Regions from separate parts of the Roseateles aquae genome, predicted to be linked through region 1. Evidence: predicted binding sites of a transcription regulator. Region 1 holds the regulator's gene; the other holds the start of a gene.

Region 1 (8,584 bases):
TGATCCCGGGCATGCCGCACCTGGTCTTCCTGCTGATCGCCGCCGGCCTGGGCTATATGGCCTGGTTCGCCCGCACCCGCGACCAGGCCGCCGCCCGCGCCAAGGCCGCACCACCGCCGGTGGCCGCACCCGAGGTCAATGCCGAGGCCAGCTGGGACGATCTGGTGCCCATCGACACGCTGGGCCTGGAGGTCGGCTACCGGCTGATCACGCTGGTGGACAAGAACAAGGAGGGCGATCTGCTCTCGCGCATCAAGGGCGTGCGGCGCAAGTTCGCCCAGGAGGTCGGCTTTCTGCCGCCGGCCGTTCATATCCGCGACAACCTGGAACTGCGCCCCAGCCAGTACCGGCTGACGCTGCGCGGTGCGGTGATCGGCGAGGCCGAGGCCTATCCGGGCATGTGGCTGGCCATCAATCCAGGCCATGCGACGCAGAAGCTGATCGGCGCGCAAACCACCGATCCGGCCTTCGGCCTGCCGGCCGTCTGGATCGAGGAGCGCCAGCGCGAAATGGCCCAAATGAATGGGTTTACGGTGGTTGATTGTTCGACCGTCATCGCCACCCATCTTTCACACTTGATGCAAGTCCACGCGGCCCGTTTGCTGGGTCGGGTGGAGACGCAGCAGCTGGTCGACCACCTGACCCGCCTGTCGCCCCAACTGATCGAAGACGTGATTCCCAAAATGGTCGGCATCGCCACACTGCAACGCGTGCTCCAGCTGCTGCTGGAGGAGGGCGTGCACATCCGCGATATGCGCTCCATCGTCGAGTGCATCGCCGAGAACAGCCCGGGCGTGACCGATCCGGCCGAGATGGCCCGCCGCATCCGCACCCACATCGCGCCGGCCATCGTCCAGCAGATCTATGGCCCGGTGAAGGAGCTCGACGTGATTGCGCTCGAGCCCGAACTGGAGCGTCTGGTCACCCAGGCCCTGAATTCCCCCCACGGCGCCGCGCTGGACCCGGGCGTGGCCGACACGCTGGCACGCAGCGCCGCCGAGACCAGCCAGGCCCAGGAAGACCGCGGCGTGCCTGCCTGCCTGCTGGTGCCCGATCTGATCCGCGCCCCGCTGGCCCGCTTGCTGCGCCGTGCCGCGCCGCGCCTGAAGGTGCTGGGCCACAGCGAGATTCCTGAAACCCATTCGATCCGAATCGGCTCCATCATCGGAGGCACAGCATGAACGTCAAGCGCTTTACCGCCCGCAGCACGCGTGAGGCCATGGCGCTGGTCCGCCAGGCCTTTGGCGAAGACGCCGTGGTGCTTTCCAACAAGCCTTGCCCGGACGGCATCGAGGTGCTGGCCATGGCACCCGAGGGCATGAAGCAGATCGAGCGCGTGGCGGCCACCGCTCCGCGCGTCAATGCGCCGAGCCGCGTCGCCGCACGCCCTGCCGCACCGGCTGCGGCCCCGCTGAACGCCCGTGCCGCGCGTGACTTTGAGCGCCGCGATCCGCGGCTGGCCGAGTTCGGTGCCACTGGCACGCCGGTCGAGGCCGATGTGCAGACGCTGGCGATGAGCACGCTGTCCTTCCAGGACTATGTCCGTGAACGGATGCTCAAGCGCCGCCAGGCCGAACTCAACGGTCAACCCGATCCGCTGGAAAGCGAGCTGGCGGCGCGCGCCGCCGCCGCGCCGCTGCCCGAGGGCGTGCCCTCGCTGCAGGAAGCCCGCCAGCTGCGCGCCCAGGCAGCGATGCAGGCGATGGGCGCCCGCCGTGTCGACATGTCGCGTGCCGAGGCGCCGGCCGAGCCGGCACGCCGTGTGCCGCCGGTGCTGCGCGATGAGATCCGTGTTTCCGCCGAGGCCCGGCTGCCGACACTGGCCGAGCTGCAACCCGGCCGCGACCAGCAGGACATGATGAAGGAGCTGCGCTCGATGAAGGGCCTGATCGAGGAGCGCTTTGGCGCCCTGGCCTTCATGGAGAAGCTGCAGCGCCAGCCGGTGCAGGCGCGGCTGACGCAGAAGCTGCTCGAAGTCGGCTTCTCGCCGGCCCTGGTGCGCAAGCTGGTCGAGGGCTGCCCGGCTCATTTCGACGACAGCAAGCAGGGGCCCCATGACGAACTCAGCTGGGCCGCCAATGTGCTGGCGCGCAATCTGCTGACCGACGAAATGAGCCCGGCACTGGAAGAGCAGGGCGGCGTGTTCGCACTGATCGGCTCCACCGGCGTCGGCAAGACCACCACCACGGCCAAGATCGCTGCGGCCTTCGCCACCCGCCACGGTGCCAGCCAGCTGGGCCTGATCACGCTGGACGCCTACCGGGTTGGTGCCCACGAACAGCTGCGCGCCTATGGCCGCATCCTTGGCGTGCCGGTGCACACCGCCCATGACCGCACCTCGCTGGAAGACCTGCTGGAGTTGCTGTCGGGCAAAAAGATGGTGCTGATCGACACCGCTGGCATGGCCCAGCGCGACAGCCGCACTACCGAATTGCTCGATATGCTGGCCCACCCCAGCATCCGCCGCCTGCTGGTCATCAACTCGGCCCAGCAGGGCGAGACGATAGAAGACGTGGTCACCGCCTGGCGCGCCGCCAGCTGCCATGGCGTGGTGCTGTCCAAGATCGATGAGGCCGTCAAGATGGCCCCGGCGCTGGACACCATGATCCGCCACAAGCTGCGTGTCATCGGCGTGGCCAATGGCCAGCGGGTGCCGGAAGACTGGCACCGCCTGTCGGCCCAGGCCCTGGTGCAGCGTGCGCTGCGCAGCGGCGCCGCGCCGGCCTGGCGCATGGACAGCGCCGACGTCAACCTGATCTTTGCCGGCGGCCCCGCGCTCGCCACCGGCACTCCTGCAGCCATGGGCTTGAACTGAGCCCGAGCGAAAGCCAAGAGAACCCTATGCGCGACCCTTACTCTCCCGCGATGCCGCAAGACCAGGCTGACGGCCTGCGCCGCCTGTTTGCCGGCTCGCGTGTCCGCTTCATCCCCGTGCTCAGCAACCCGCATGTGATGGGCGCTGGCGTGCTGCTGGAAGGCCTGTGCGCGGCCTTCAGCGAGCTCGGTCTGCACACGCTGGTCGTCGACGCCGGCGAGCTGTCGCCGGCGCCGTCGGAGCTGGCCGCGGTGGATCTGGCCAGCTGTGTCGAGGGCCTGTCGCCCAAGGTGTCCTACCTGGCCGCGCGTGGCCTGCCGCTGCGCTATATCAACGCCAACGGCTCGGCCGCCCAGTTCCTCGAAGCGATCACCGATGCGGCGCCTTTCGCCGATGTCGTGCTGCTGCACGCCAGCGCGGCCGAGCTGTCGCGCGTGCTGGCCTCGCGCGAGGTACGGCCGGTGCTGCTGGCCGATACCGACACGCAAAGCGTCACCCACGCCTATGCCGGCATGAAGTGGCTGAGCCAGCGCGCCGGCCTGATGGTCTACAGCATGTTGCTGGCCTGCCCGCCGCAGCTGCGCCTGGCCGAGCGGATTGCTCAGCAGATCAGCAGCTGCGCCGATGGCTTCCTCGGCGCCGTGCTGCGCGACTGGGCTTGCATGGACCCCAAGCAGCCCGCCACCGCGCCGCTGACTGCCGAGATGCGCCATCTGGCGCGCGAACTGCTGATGGCCGCGCCTCCGGGCGTGGCGCTGGAGGCCAGCGTCAACGCAAGCCCATTGCGTCCGCTGGTGCCGACCGGACGTGCCCGTGTGGCCCTGGCCACCAATTGATACGCCGCAGGAGCTGATGATGTATACCGCCAAAGGCCGCCTCGACAATTCCGCGCTGATCAGGCAATACAGCCCGCTGGTGCGACGACTGGCACACCAGATGATCGCCAAACTGCCGGCGAATGTGGAGATCGACGATCTGATTCAGGTCGGTCTGATCGGGCTGACCGATGCACTGAGCCGATTCGACATCGGCCAGGGCGTGCAGTTCGAGACCTTCGCCACCCAGCGCATCCGCGGCGCCATGCTGGATGAGCTGCGCGGCGGCGACTGGATGAGCCGCGGCACACGCCGCCAGCAGCGCACCATCGAGAGCGCGGTGCACAAGCTGGAGCAAAAGCTGGGCCGGGCGCCGCATGAGTCCGAGATTGCCGTCGAGATGGGCATCACGCTGGCCGAGTACCAGGAGCTGCTGGGCAAGGTGCGCGGCACCCAGCTGGTGCATCTGGAAGACATGTCCGGCGACGATGGCGACGAGGACTACCTGGACCGCCATGTCGCCGACGACAGCCGCAACCCGATGGCCCTGCTGCAGGATCACCGGATGCGCCAGGCCCTGGTCGCCGCGATCAAGAACCTGCCCGAGCGCGAGCAGTACGTGATGAGCATGTACTACGAGCACGACATGAACCTCAAGGAAATCGCCGCCGTGCTGAAGGTGACCGAATCGCGCGTCTGCCAGCTGCACAGCCAGGCCATTGCACGCTTGCGCGTCAAGCTGCGCGACTGGTAGAAAGGCCAGCAAGGTGTGGCGCCAGGCGGCGGCGCAATCGATAAGCCGCACCATCATCAGGGAGAGCCACTATGGCCGGATGGGGGCAGGGCAGCGCCGCGACAGGCGCTCATCGATCGGAGGCTGCCGATGCGGGCAGCCTCGTGCTGAAGCTGTCGCAGTCGGTCTCACACCTGGGACGCGACGCCGCCGAGGTGCGCGGCGTACTCGAAGACACCCAGAAAACCGTGCAACAGCAGGGCCAGGCCATGGGCGCGCTGGTCAGCGAGCTGCAACAGGTGCAAGGCGCCCAGCAGGGCATTGCCCAGGGCACCAGCCAGTCCCTCACAGCCGTCGAGCGGGCCCGTGCGGCCTTGCAAGGCATGGGGGCGGAGGTCACCGCCATGGTGCAGACGCTGAAGCAGGTGTCCGACGCCGCCTCAGACATCACCGCCATCGCGCTGCAGACGCGGCTGGTGGCCTTCAACGCCTCGGTTGAAGCCAAGCGGGCTGGCGAAGCCGGGCGCGGCTTTGGCGTGGTCGCCGATGCGGTCAAGGATCTGGCCGGCAAGGTGGAGAGTTCATCTAAGGCCATCATGAGCACGGTGGCGGCACTGGATGCGCGCATTGCGGTGTTCAGCAACGAACTCAATGCCGGCGGCGCTGCCGGCAGCGCCAAGGGCCAGAGCGCCATTCACAGCGCCTTCGCGGCGGTGGCCGGTGACGTGGAGCGGATCGCGCAGGCCGCGCGCCAGAGCCTGCAGACCACCGAGCAGCTGGCCGGCCGCGCCGCCGGGCTGCAGCAGGAGGTCGGCCAGACCATGCGCAATCTGGACACCGCCTTTGCCTGCAGCGATCGCTTTCTGCGCCTGTCCGAGGAGTTGATCGAGCAGATCGCCTCGTCGGGTGTCAAGGTTGAAGACTCGCGCTATATCGAAGCCGCCCAGGCGGCGGCCAGCGAGATTGCCGGCCTGCTGGAGCAGGCGCTGGCCCAGGGGCAGATCAAGGAAAGCCAGCTCTTCGATGAGCAGTACCGGCCCATCCCTGGCACCGCGCCGGCGCAACACCTCTCGGCCTTTGTTGAATTGGCTGATCGCTTGTTCCCGGCGGTACAGGAGCGCATGCTGAGCCTGAGCGAGAAGGTGGTCTACTGCATCGCCGTCGATCGCAACGGCTATGTTGCCACCCACAACCGCAAATATTGTCAGCCGCAGCGGGCCGGCGATCTGGTCTGGAACACCGCCAACAGCCGCTACCGGCGCATCTTCAACGATCGCACCGGCCTGGCCTCGGCACGCAATCAGCGTCCCTTCCTGCTGCAGACCTACCGCCGCGACATGGGCGGCGGCAAGTTTGTGCTGCTCAAGGAGGCTTCGGCGCCCATCATCGTGCGCGGCCGGCACTGGGGTGGCCTCAGGCTGGCCTTTGGCTTCTGACGGCGCCGCCGCCGCCTCTGTCACAGACTGTCAAAGAGCCAGCACACAGCGCCAACAGACCAAAACCCGCCCGGTTTCTAAGATTCAGGCTTCAGTTGATGAACGCGGACTTGCTCCGCTGGCCACAGCGCCCGTCACGCCAGCTACAAATCTTGGAGACCTTTATGAACCGCATCACCGCGCTGCTCGCCCCGCTGACCCTCTGCCTCTTGACCGCCTGCGGTGGCGGTGGCTCGGGCGACTCCGTCACTCCGCCGCCCCCGACCGCCGTGAATCCCGAAGGCCTGTGGCAGGGCACGGCGGCCTCGGGCCTGGACAGCCTGAAGACGACGCTGCTGGCCGACGCCGACGGCTACGCCTACGCGGTGCTGAACAACGGCAATGGCGCGGCCATCGAGGCGCTGTTCATGAGCAATCTGAACAGCGATGCCCTCAAGCCGGGCAATGCCAGCAGCACCGGCATGGGCTACTACCGCCATGTGGCCGGCGGCTTCTACCAAAGCGTGGCGATGGCCACCGTCAGCCAGGGCCAGGGCAGCAGCCAGCAAAGTCTGCAATTCCAGGTCGGCAAGGGCCTGGACTCGAGCGAGCCGCGCAAGCTCACGCTCAGCTATGACAAGGGCTACGAGCAGGCGCCCACGCTGGAGAGCGTCTATGGCCGCTACGTCAGCAAGCAAAGCGGCCATGCGATGGCGGTGTTGAGCCTGTCCGGCGCCAATCGCGATCGCGCCCTGCTCAGCGACAGCAGCGCCTGCGGCTTCAGCAACAGCCGCATCAGCGCGTCGAGCACGGGCAAGAACCTGTTCTCGGTGGTGGGCATCCTGAGCGGGCCGGCTTGCGGCTTCCAGGGCGCCGCCAGCGGTGTTGGCTACGCGACGCTGGACAGCCAGGGCAAGCCGATCGGCTTCACGTTGGCCCTGCGTGAGAGCTCGGGCAAGGCCTTCTTTGTCTTCCAGGGCGATCGCAGCTGAGTCCCAGTGCCGCAGAGGGGCTGAAACTCAGGCCCCGGCTCACTCGACGATGCAGGCCCTGTTCTTGCCGGTGCGCTTGGCTTCATACAAGCCCTCATCGGCCCGGTCCAGGGCCTCTTCGAGCTTCTCACCCAGGCGGTACAGCGTGATGCCGGCCGAGAAGGTGACGAAGACATCCTTGCCCTCGTGCATGAACAGCGCGGCTGACAGCGAGCGCTGCAGCCGGGTCAGCACCTGCTGGGCTTCGTCCAGCGGCGTGCGCGGCAGCATCAGCACGAACTCCTCGCCGCCGTAGCGGGCCACCAGATCGCCGGGGCGCAGCATCTGCGTCACCCGCGCGGCCAGCGAACTCAGCGCGACATCGCCGGCCGCATGGCCCAGGGTGTCGTTGAGCTTCTTGAAGTTGTCGACATCCAGCAGCGCCAGCGCCAGCACCGAGCCTTCTCGCTCCAGCTTGGCCTGCTCGGTATTGAAGGCCGCTTCCAGGCCGCGGCGGTTGGCGATCTTGGTCAGCTGATCGGTCTGCACCTCGCTGGACAACTTGCGCAGCTCGTCTTCCAGCTCATCGACCCGTTTGGACAGCGTGCTGGCGCGTTCGTGCTCGTCGTTGATGCGCGATTGGGTCTGATGCACCAGCGATTGCACGGTGCGGCTTTCCTCGACCATCTCGCGCACCACGCCGGCCAGGCTCTCCAGCGTGTCGGCCCGCTCGATCACCTCGGCATAGCGGCCGACATTGTTCTGGAAGCGGTCGGTGTGCTGGCCCAGCTCGGCGAGTTCTTCGAGCATGCGATGGATCAGCAGCTTCAGCGAGTCGCGGGCCCTGGAGCGTTCCTCGCGCAGGCCGCGCTGGCGCTCACGGGTGCCGCTGAGCATCTCATTGACCATGCGCACGCCGCGTGAGCTGACGCCTTGCTCCAGCGTCTCAACCATCACCTCGCACTGGCCACGCGCCCAGGAGTCGTCCTCGGCCAGTTCAACGAGGCTGGCGCTCAAGTCCTTGCACAGCGAGCCCAACTGGCCGAACAGGTGGTGGCGGTGTTCCAGCATCCGTCTGGCGCGCACGCAGAGCTGTTCCATATTCTGCGCACGATTGGCGTTAGCGCCTTGCTCGCGCAGGCTCAGCAGTGCCGCTTCGAGCTCCAGCTTCAGCGCATTGGCGCGCTCGTCCAGCGCGGGCAGTGCGTGCTGCACCGTTTGATGCAGGCTGGCACTGACCTCGGGCCAGCTGCCCGGGCCGTCGCGCTCGACCGATGTGGCCGGCGCCAGCATTTCCTCTTCGCTGAAGAACTGGCTCGGTGTGCCGCCGGCTTCCTCGTCGGTCTCGACGCTGGCATCGGCGACATCGGAATCCCAGCTGTTGACCAGCTGACGCAGCCGTGACAGCAGTCGCTGCGGATCACTGCGGTTGGACTCCAGCACCCGCTGCAGCCCGTCTTTCTTGCGTGCCACCGTCCATTGCCGGCCGCCGCGCTCCAGGCCACGGATCAGGCGCTCGGTGATGCCGGCCATGGTGTCGGCCATCACCGCCGGGCCGCTGCTGTCCTGGATGCGCTCAAGAATGCGCAGTGTGTCGTCCCAGCGGCCTTCGCGCAGCGCGCTGCTGATGTCATGACGCGCCTGCATTTCGCTGACGCCCAGGCTGAGCAGCTTGGCCAGCACCGGCTGGGCGCGCTCGGGCCAGCCCTCGCTGCTGGCGGCCTCCTGGCCGGCCTCGGCGGCGTAGGCGCGGGCATAGTTTTCCGGCGTTGGCTCCAGCTTGGCTGTGGCCAGGCGCAGAAAGGCGGCCTTGGCCAGCTGGGCCGGGGGCAGGG
Region 2 (8,584 bases), 600 kb from region 1:
CGGCGACCTGCGTGCCGGTCAGCGCGACGATTTCGTCGGTCGTCAGCGCCTTGATCTGGTCGGTGGTCAGGGCGCGGATGCCACTGCTGGTGATCGCCTGCAGATCATCGGTCGTCATCTTGGTCAGCTGCGTCGTGCCGATGGCGGCAATCTGCGTGCTGGTCAGGGACGGGATCTGATCGGTCGTCAGCGCGTTCAGCGCGTCGCTGGTCAGGTTGGCGATCTGCGTCGTGGTCAGCGCCGCGACCTGCGCATTGGTCAGCTGGCCGATCTCGTCCGAGGTCAGGTTGTTGACCTGGGTGCTGGACAGCGCGCGGATGGCCGTGGTGGTCAGCGCGCGCAGGTCGTCGCTCTCCATCTTGGTCAGCTGCAGCGTCGTCAATGCAGCGGCCTGGGTGCTGGAAAGTGCAGCGGCCTGGGCAGCGCTCAGCGCGACGACTTCGTCGGTGGTCAGCGCCTTGATCTGGTCGGTGGTCAGCGCACGGACGGCCGAGGTGCTCAGTGCGGCGATGTCGTCCGTCGTCATCTTGGACAGCTGGGTCGTGCCGATGGCGGCGACCTGGGCGCTGGTCAGCGACGGGATCTGGTCGGTCGTCAGCGCGTTCAGGTCATCGCTGTTGAGTCCGGCCACCTGGGTCGTCGTCAGGCCGGCGACCTGCGCATTGGTCAGTGCGCCGATCTGGTCGGAGTTCAGCGCGGCCAGCTGCGTGGTGTTGAAGCCGCGCAGGGCCGTGGTGGTCAGCGCGCGCAGATCGTCGGTATCAAAGGCCGCGACCTGGGTGGTCGTGAGACCAGCCAGCTGGGCAGAAGTCAGCGCGGCAGCCTGGGTGACGGTCAGCGCCTTGATGGCATCGGAACTCAGGCCAGCCAGCTGGTTCGCCGGCGTCGTGACCAGCGAGCCGACCTGGGCGGCCGTCAGCGCGGCCAGCTGGTCGGTGCTCATCGCCTTGACCTGGTCGCTGCTGAAGCCCTTGATGGCCGTGGTGGTCATCGAGGCCAGGTCCTGGGTCTCCATCTTCGAGACCTGGGTGGTCGTCATCGCGCCGGCCTGGGCGCTGGTCAGCGCGGCGGCCTGGGCAGCGGTCAGCGCGACGATCTCATCGGTCGTCAGCGCCTTGACCTGGTCGGTGGTCAGTGCGCGCACGGCTGTGGTCGTCAGCGCGGCCAGATCGTCGGTCTCCATCTTGGAGATCTGCGTGGTGCTGATGGCGGCGACCTGGTTGCTGGTCAGCGCCGGCATCTGATCGGTGGTCAGCGCGTTCAGCGCCGTGCTGGTGATATTGGCCAGCTGGGTGGTCGTCAGTGCGCCGACCTGGGCGTTCGTCAGCACCGCGATCTGATCGGAGCTGAGGTTGTTGATCTGGCTGCTGGTCAGCGCGCGCACCGAGGCGCTGCTGAGCGACTGGAGATCATTGGTCTCCATCTTGTTCAGCTGCAGCGTCGTCAGCGCAGCGGCCTGCGTGCTGGTGAGCGCACCGACCTGGCCGCCGGTCAGCGCGACGATCTCGTCGGTCGTCAGCGCCTTGACCTGGTCGGTGGTGAGCGCGCGGATACCGCTGGTCGTGATCGCCTGCAGATCGTCCGTCGTCATCTTGGTCAGCTGCGTCGTGCCGATGGCGGCAATCTGCGTGCTGGTCAGTGAGGGCAGCTGGTCGGTCGTCAGTGCGTTCAGCGCGTCGCTGGTCAGATTGGCGATCTGCGTCGTGGTCAGCGCGGCGACCTGGGCATTGGTCAGCTGGCCGATTTCGTCCGAGGTCAGGTTGTTGACCTGGGTGCTGGTCAGGGCGCGGATGGCCGTGGTGGTCAGCGCGCGCAGATCGTCGCTTTCCATCTTGCTCAGCTGCAAGGTGGTCAGCGCGGCGGCCTGGGTACTGGTCAGTGCGCCGGCCTGGGCGGCCGTCAGCGCGACGATCTCGTCGGTGGTCAGTGCCTTGACCTGGTCGGTGGTGAGCGCGCGGACGCCGCTGGTCGTGATCGCCTGCAGATCGTCCGTCGTCATCTTGGTCAGCTGCGTTGTGCCGATGGCGGCAATCTGCGTGCTGGTCAGGGACGGAATCTGGTCGGTCGTCAGCGCGTTCAACGCGTCGCTGGTCAGGTTCTTGATCTGATCGGTGTTCAGCGCGGCGACCTGGGCATTGGTCAGCTGGCCGATCTCATCGGAGGTCAGGTTGTTGACCTGGGTGCTGGTCAGCGCGCGGATGGCGGTGGTGGTCAGTGCGCGCAAATCGTCGCTTTCCATCTTGCTCAGCTGCAAGGTGGTCAGCGCGGCGGCCTGCGTGCTGGTGATGGCCGCGGCCTGGGCGGCCGTCAGCGCGACGATCTCGTCGGTGGTCAGTGCCTTGACCTGGTCGGTGGTCAGGGCGCGGATGCCGCTGGTCGTGATCGCCTGCAGGTCATCGGTGGTCATCTTGGTCAGCTGCGTCGTGCCAATGGCAGCGATTTGCGTGCTGGTCAAGGACGGAATCTGGTCGGTCGTCAGCGCGTTCAGCGCGTCACTGGTCAGGTTCTTGATCTGATCGGTGTTCAGCGCGGCGACCTGGGCATTGCTCAGCTGGCCGATCTCGTCGGACGTCAGGTTGTTGACCTGGGTGCTGGTCAGCGCGCGGATGGCCGTGGTGGTCAGCGCACGCAGATCGTCGCTTTCCATCTTGGTCAGCTGCAGCGTGGTCAGGGCCGCGGCCTGTGTGCTGGAGAGTGCGGCGGCCTGGGCGGCCGTCAGCGCGACGATTTCATCGGTCGTCAATGCCTTGATCTGATCGGTCGTCAGCGCGCGGATGCCCGAAGTCGTCAGCGCGGCCAGATCGGCCGTCTCCATCTTGGACAGCTGCGTCGTGCCGATCGCGGCGACCTGGCTGCTGGTCAGCGCCGGCATCTGGTCGGTCGTCAGCGCGTTCAGCGCCGTGCTGGTGATATTGGCCAGCTGCGTGGTCGACAGGGCGGCAACCTGGGCGTTGGTCAACGCACCGATCTGGTCGCTGCTGAGATTGTTGATCTGCGTGCTGGTCAGCGCACGGATCGCCGTGGTGGTGAGCGCGCGCAGGTCGTCGCTCTCCATCTTGTTCAGCTGCAGCGTTGTCAGTGCGGAGGCCTGTGTGCTGCTCAAGGCCGCGGCCTGAACGGCCGTCAGTGCAACGATCTCGTCGGTCGTCAGCGCCTTGATCTGGTCGCTGGTCAGCGCGCGGATGCCGCTGGTGGTGATGGCCTGCAGGTCATCGGTATCCATCTTCGAGATCTGCGTCGTGCCGATGGACGCGATCTGCGCGGAGTTCAGCGAGGGCAGCTGATCGGTGGTCAGTGCATTCAGCGCCGTGCTGGTGATGTTGGAGAGCTGCGTGGTCGACAGCGCGGCGACCTGGGCATTGGTCAGCGCGCCGATCTGGTCGCTGCTCAGGTTGTTGATCTGGGTGCTGGTCAGCGCGCGGATGGCACTGGTGGCGAGCGCACGCAGATCGTCGCTCTCCATCTTGTTGAGCTGCAGCGTGGTCAATGCAGCGGCTTGCGTGCTGGTCAGTGCGGCGGCCTGGGCATTGGTCAGCGCGACGACCTCATCGGTGGTCAGCGCCTTGACCTGGTCGGTCGTCAGCGCGCGGATGCCGGTGGTGGTGATGGCCTGCAGGTCATCAGTCGTCATCTTGGTCAGCTGCGTCGTGCCAATCGAGGCAATCTGCGTGCTGGTCAGGGACGGGATCTGGTCGGTGGTCAGCGCGTTCAGCGCGTCCGAGGTGATGTTGGACAGTTGCAGCGTCGACAGCGCGGCGACCTGGGCATTGGTCAGCGCGCCAATCTGGTCGCTGCTCAGGTTGTTGACCTGGTTGCTGGCCAGCGCGCGGATGGCGCTGGTGGCCAGAGCGCGCAGGTCGTCGCTCTCCATCTTGTTGAGCTGCAGCGTGGTCAGGGCCGCCGCCTGGGTGCTGCTGATCGCCGCGGCTTGCGCATTCGTCAGCGCCACGACTTCATCGGTGGTCAGGGCCTTGATCTGGTCGGTGGTCAGGGCGCGGATGCCGCTGGTCGTGATCGCCTGCAGATCATCGGTGGTCATCTTGGACAGCTGCGTCGTGCCGATGGCGGCGATCTGGCTGCTGTTCATGGACGGGATCTGGTCCGTCGTCAGCGCGTTCAGCGCCGTGCTGCTCATATTGGCGATCTGCGTCGTGCTGATCGCCGCCACCTGGGCATTGGTCAGCAGCGCGATCTGATCGGAGCTCAGCGCATTGAACTGGGTGCTGGTCAGTGCACGGATGCCGGACGTGGTGAGCGCGCGCAGATCGTCGCTCTCCATCTTGTTCAGCTGCAGCGTCGTCAGCGAGGACACTTGCAGCGTCGTCAGCGCAGCGGCCTGGGCGGCCGTCAGGGCCACAACTTCATCGGTGGTCAGCGCCTTGATCTGGTCGCTGTTGAGGCCGCGAATCGCCGTGGTACTCAGCGCCGCGATGTCGTCGGTCTCCATCTTGGAGAGCTGCGTGGTGCTGATGGCGCCGACCTGGGCGCTGGTCAGCGAGGGCACCTGGGCGGTCGTCAGCGCATTCAGATCGGCGCTGTTCAGATTGGAAATCTGCAGCGTCGTCAGCGCGGCGACCTGCGAATTGGTCAGCGAGCCGATCTGATCGGAGTTCAAGGCCGCCAGCTGCGCCGAGTTCATCGCACGCAGCGCGCCGGTGTTGAAGGCCGCCACATCGGTGGTCTCAAACCAGCTGATCTGCGTGGTCGATAGCGAGTTGATCGCAAAGGTGCCCAGCGAGGTCACCTGCGTGGCCGTCAGTGCAGCAATCTGATCCGAGTTGAACGCGGCCCAGTCCTCGGTCGTCAGCTTCGACAGGGTGCTCGTCGGCAGGCCTGCGATTTGCGAGGGCGAGAAGGTTGTGATCAGAGAAGCCATTTGTATCTCACTCGGTTAATTGCTGGTCACGTCGGCGGCTTGGCCGGCGTCTGACACCTTCGCGTTCGTGGCCTGTGCCAGCTGCAACGCTCGGGGACCAAAAAACATGTGCTGTGCCGCAACCCTGAAACGCTTGGGGCCGGTCGCGAGGCCCAAATTCCATTGATGTCTCGCTGTGCCGGCCCCCGCGGGGCATGGACGGCACAGGCCGGACGAATACCTGCCTACATGAATCGTGTTTTCGGTGTGACTGCTTGAAACTTGAGCAAGCACAAGCCTGGGTGCGCGTGCGTGGCCCCCTTGGTCCCGGGGTGGGGGGCGATTGCGGTGGTCAGCGGTCATCAAGCAGCACCTGTTGCGGTAGGCAGGCGGTCAAAGCGGAGCCGCGAACGGCGCCCAAGACACAGCTTGAGCCAGCTTTGACCATGAGCTTGCGATGCTAGGGGGGAGGCCTTATCGGCAGTCGCCGCAAATACCTTAGCAATTCCTTGCTGTTTTTTGCTTGGCGGCTTGACGGCCCCGGCTCCAATCTGTGCTGTCAGCTGCAAAGCCGCGTCTGCGGCTGCCTGCGAGCCTCAGGAGTCGGGTGCAAACCCGGCCGGGCTAGCCGGGCGCCCACTTCTAAGATGCCAGGCAGCCGAGAACTTTGACTTCAGTGAGGAACATCAGATGAAGGTCGTCATTCTTGCCGGTGGACTGGGTACGCGGATCAGCGAGGAATCGCATTTGAAGCCCAAGCCCATGATCGAGATCGGCGGCAAGCCGATCCTGTGGCACATCATGAAGATGTATTCCCACTACGGCCTGAATGACTTCGTGATCTGCCTGGGCTACAAGGGCTATGTGATCAAGGAGTACTTCGCCAACTACTTCCTGCACATGTCCAATGTCACCTTCGACATGGCCAACAACAAGATGGAGGTACACCAGCACTACGCCGAGCCCTGGCGCGTGACGCTGGTCGACACCGGCCCGCACACGCTGACCGGCGGCCGCCTGAAGCGGGTGCGCGAGTACCTGGACGACGGCCCCTTCTGCTTCACCTACGGCGATGGTGTCAGCGATCTGAACATCGCCCGGCTGATCGATTTCCACAAAACCCATGGTCGCAAGGCCACCGTGACGGCGATCCAGCCCCCCGGCCGCTATGGCGCCCTGAACCTGGATGGCCACGCCGTGCAGAGCTTCCAGGAGAAGCCGGCCGGTGACGGCGCCTGGATTAACGGCGGCTTCTTCGTGCTGGAGCCCGGCGTCTTCGACCTGATCGAGGGCGACCAAACCTCCTGGGAGGGCCAGCCGCTGCAGGATCTGGCCGCCCAAGGCCAGCTGATGTCCTACCAGCATGCCGGCTTCTGGCAGGCGATGGACACGCTGCGCGACAAGACCCAGCTCGAGGAAGCCTGGCTGGGCAATCCGCCCTGGAAAGTCTGGGCATGAACGAGGCACGGGCGATGAGTGCTGCGACTGAAGCCTTCGGCGGCACCTTCCGCGGCCGCCGGGTGCTGCTGACCGGCCATACCGGCTTCAAGGGCAGCTGGCTGGCGCTGTGGCTGCAAGGCCTGGGCGCCGAGGTCCATGGCCTAGCGCTGGACCCGGACACCGAGCCCAGCCACTGGCAGCTGCTGGGCCTCGACATGCCCGACCACCGCATCGACCTGCGCGACGCGGCCGCGGTGGCGGCGCGGGTTAAGGCCATCAATCCCGAGTTGGTGCTGCACCTGGCCGCCCAGCCGCTGGTGCGCAAGTCCTATGCCCAGCCGCTGGAGACCTGGTCCACCAATGTGATGGGCACCGCCCATCTGCTGGACGCCTGCCGCCATGCCGAGGCGCTGCGGGCCATCCTGGTCGTCACCACCGACAAGTGCTACCAGAACCGCGAATGGTGCTGGGGTTATCGCGAAAACGATGCGCTGGGCGGGCATGACCCCTACAGCGCCTCCAAGGCGGCGACCGAGATCCTGGTCGCCAGCTACCGCGAATCCTTCTTCGGCAAGCCGGGCCAGCCGCTGCTGGCCACGGCGCGGGCCGGCAATGTGATCGGCGGTGGCGACTGGTCGGCCGACCGGCTGATCCCGGATCTGGTGCGGGCCCAGGACGCCGGCCAGGAGCTGCTGATCCGTGCACCGCGCTCGACCCGCCCCTGGCAGCATGTGCTGGAATCGCTGAGCGGCTATCTGCTGCTGGCCGAGCAGCTGCTGGCCGGCCGGGCCAGCGCCGCCAGCGCCTGGAATTTCGGCCCCGATGCCGCCGGCAACCGTTCGGTGCAGGAGGTGCTGACGCGCATGCAGGCCCACTGGCCGGCGCTGCGCTGGCAGGTTGATGCGACGGCCCAGGTTCACGAGGCCCAACTCTTGATGCTGGACAGCGCCCGCGCGCGCAGCGAACTGGGCTGGGAACCGATCTGGGCCCTGGATCAGGCCTTGGCCGCCACGGCCGCCTGGTATCAGGGCTGGCGCAGCCAGGGCGCCGACCTCAGCCAGCGTCAGCTGCAAGCCTATCTGGCCGATGCCCGCGCGCTCGGCCGCGCCTGGGCGGGCGGCGCATGAGACTGCTCGATACGCCGATCGCCGGTGTGCGGATCGCCGAGACCGACTACCGGCAGGACGCCCGCGGCGCCTTTGGCCGCCTGTTCTGCGAGCAGGCGCTGGCGCCAGCGCTGCAAGGCCGGCGCATCGTGCAGATCAATCACTCGCGCACCACCGACGTCGGCACCGTGCGCGGCATGCATCTGCAGCGCGGCAACGCCGCCGAGATGAAGCTGGTGCGCTGCCTGCGCGGCCGTGTGCTCGATGTGGCGCTGGACCTGCGCCACGGCTCGCCGACCTTCATGCGCTGGCATGCGGTCGAGCTGGACCCGCAAAACGCCCGGCTGATGATCATTCCCGAGGGTTGCGCCCATGGCTTCCAGGTGCTGGAGCCGGACAGCGAACTGCTCTACCTCCACACCGCCGCCTATGCCCCCGAGGCCGAGTTCGGCGTCCATTGCCAGGAGCCGCGCGCGGCCATCGCCTGGCCGCTGCCGGTGCGTGGCCTGTCGCCGCGCGACGCCGGACATCCTCCACTTTCCTCCGACTTTTCAGGGCTGACACCATGAAATGCAGGCACTGCCAGAACGCGCTGAGTCATGTCTTCCTGGACCTGGGCTATGCGCCACCCTCGAACGCCTACCTGAACGCCGCCGATCTGCACAAGCCGGAGGCGACCTATCCGCTGCGCCTCTTCGTCTGTGAGCAATGCTGGCTGGTGCAGACCGATGACTACACCGAGGCCGATGCGCTGTTCAACACCGAGTACGCCTATTTCTCGTCAACCTCCAGCTCCTGGCTGGCCCATGCCAAGCGCTATTGCGAGATGGTGACGGCACGGCTGGGCTTGAACGCCGGCAGCCAGGTGATCGAGCTGGCCTCCAACGATGGCTATCTGCTGAAGAACTTCGTCGCCGCCGGCATTCCCTGCCTGGGCATCGAGCCGACCGCCAGCACCGCCGCCGCCGCCGAGGCACTGGGCATTCCGGTGCTGCGCGAATTCTTTGGCGAGCAGCTGGGCAGCCGGCTGGCCGGGGAAGGGCGCCAGGCCGATCTGATCATCGGCAACAACGTCTATGCCCATGTGCCGGACATCAATGACTTCACGCTGGGCATGAAGCGCGCGCTGAAGGCCGGCGGCAGCATCACGCTGGAGTTCCCGCACCTGATGCGCCTGATCGAG

Evidence for each region. Region 1 encodes FliA, which starts transcription of late flagellar genes. Its sites were predicted from a motif close to CTAAAGTTTNNNNNNNNNNNGCCGNTA; they were not measured.
Region 2: the regulator FliA is predicted to act here: its motif matches at 5,116-5,142, upstream of RQP53_RS06050 (SPM autocatalytic domain-containing protein).

What each region holds. Positions count from the first base shown of each region.
Region 1 is NZ_JAVXZY010000002.1:749,984-758,567, reverse strand. It holds gene flhA (flagellar biosynthesis protein FlhA) at 1-1,181, shown strand, start outside; gene flhF (flagellar biosynthesis GTPase FlhF) at 1,178-2,815, shown strand; gene RQP53_RS08620 (MinD/ParA family ATP-binding protein) at 2,842-3,651, shown strand; gene RQP53_RS08615 (RNA polymerase sigma factor FliA) at 3,671-4,384, shown strand; gene RQP53_RS08610 (methyl-accepting chemotaxis protein) at 4,456-5,799, shown strand; gene RQP53_RS08605 (hypothetical protein) at 5,964-6,770, shown strand; gene RQP53_RS08600 (GGDEF domain-containing protein) at 6,810-8,584, opposite strand, start outside.
Region 2 is NZ_JAVXZY010000002.1:150,896-159,479, reverse strand. It holds gene RQP53_RS06050 (SPM autocatalytic domain-containing protein) at 1-4,876, opposite strand, end outside; gene rfbF (glucose-1-phosphate cytidylyltransferase) at 5,546-6,313, shown strand; gene rfbG (CDP-glucose 4,6-dehydratase) at 6,328-7,422, shown strand; gene RQP53_RS06035 (dTDP-4-dehydrorhamnose 3,5-epimerase family protein) at 7,419-7,970, shown strand; gene RQP53_RS06030 (class I SAM-dependent methyltransferase) at 7,967-8,584, shown strand, end outside.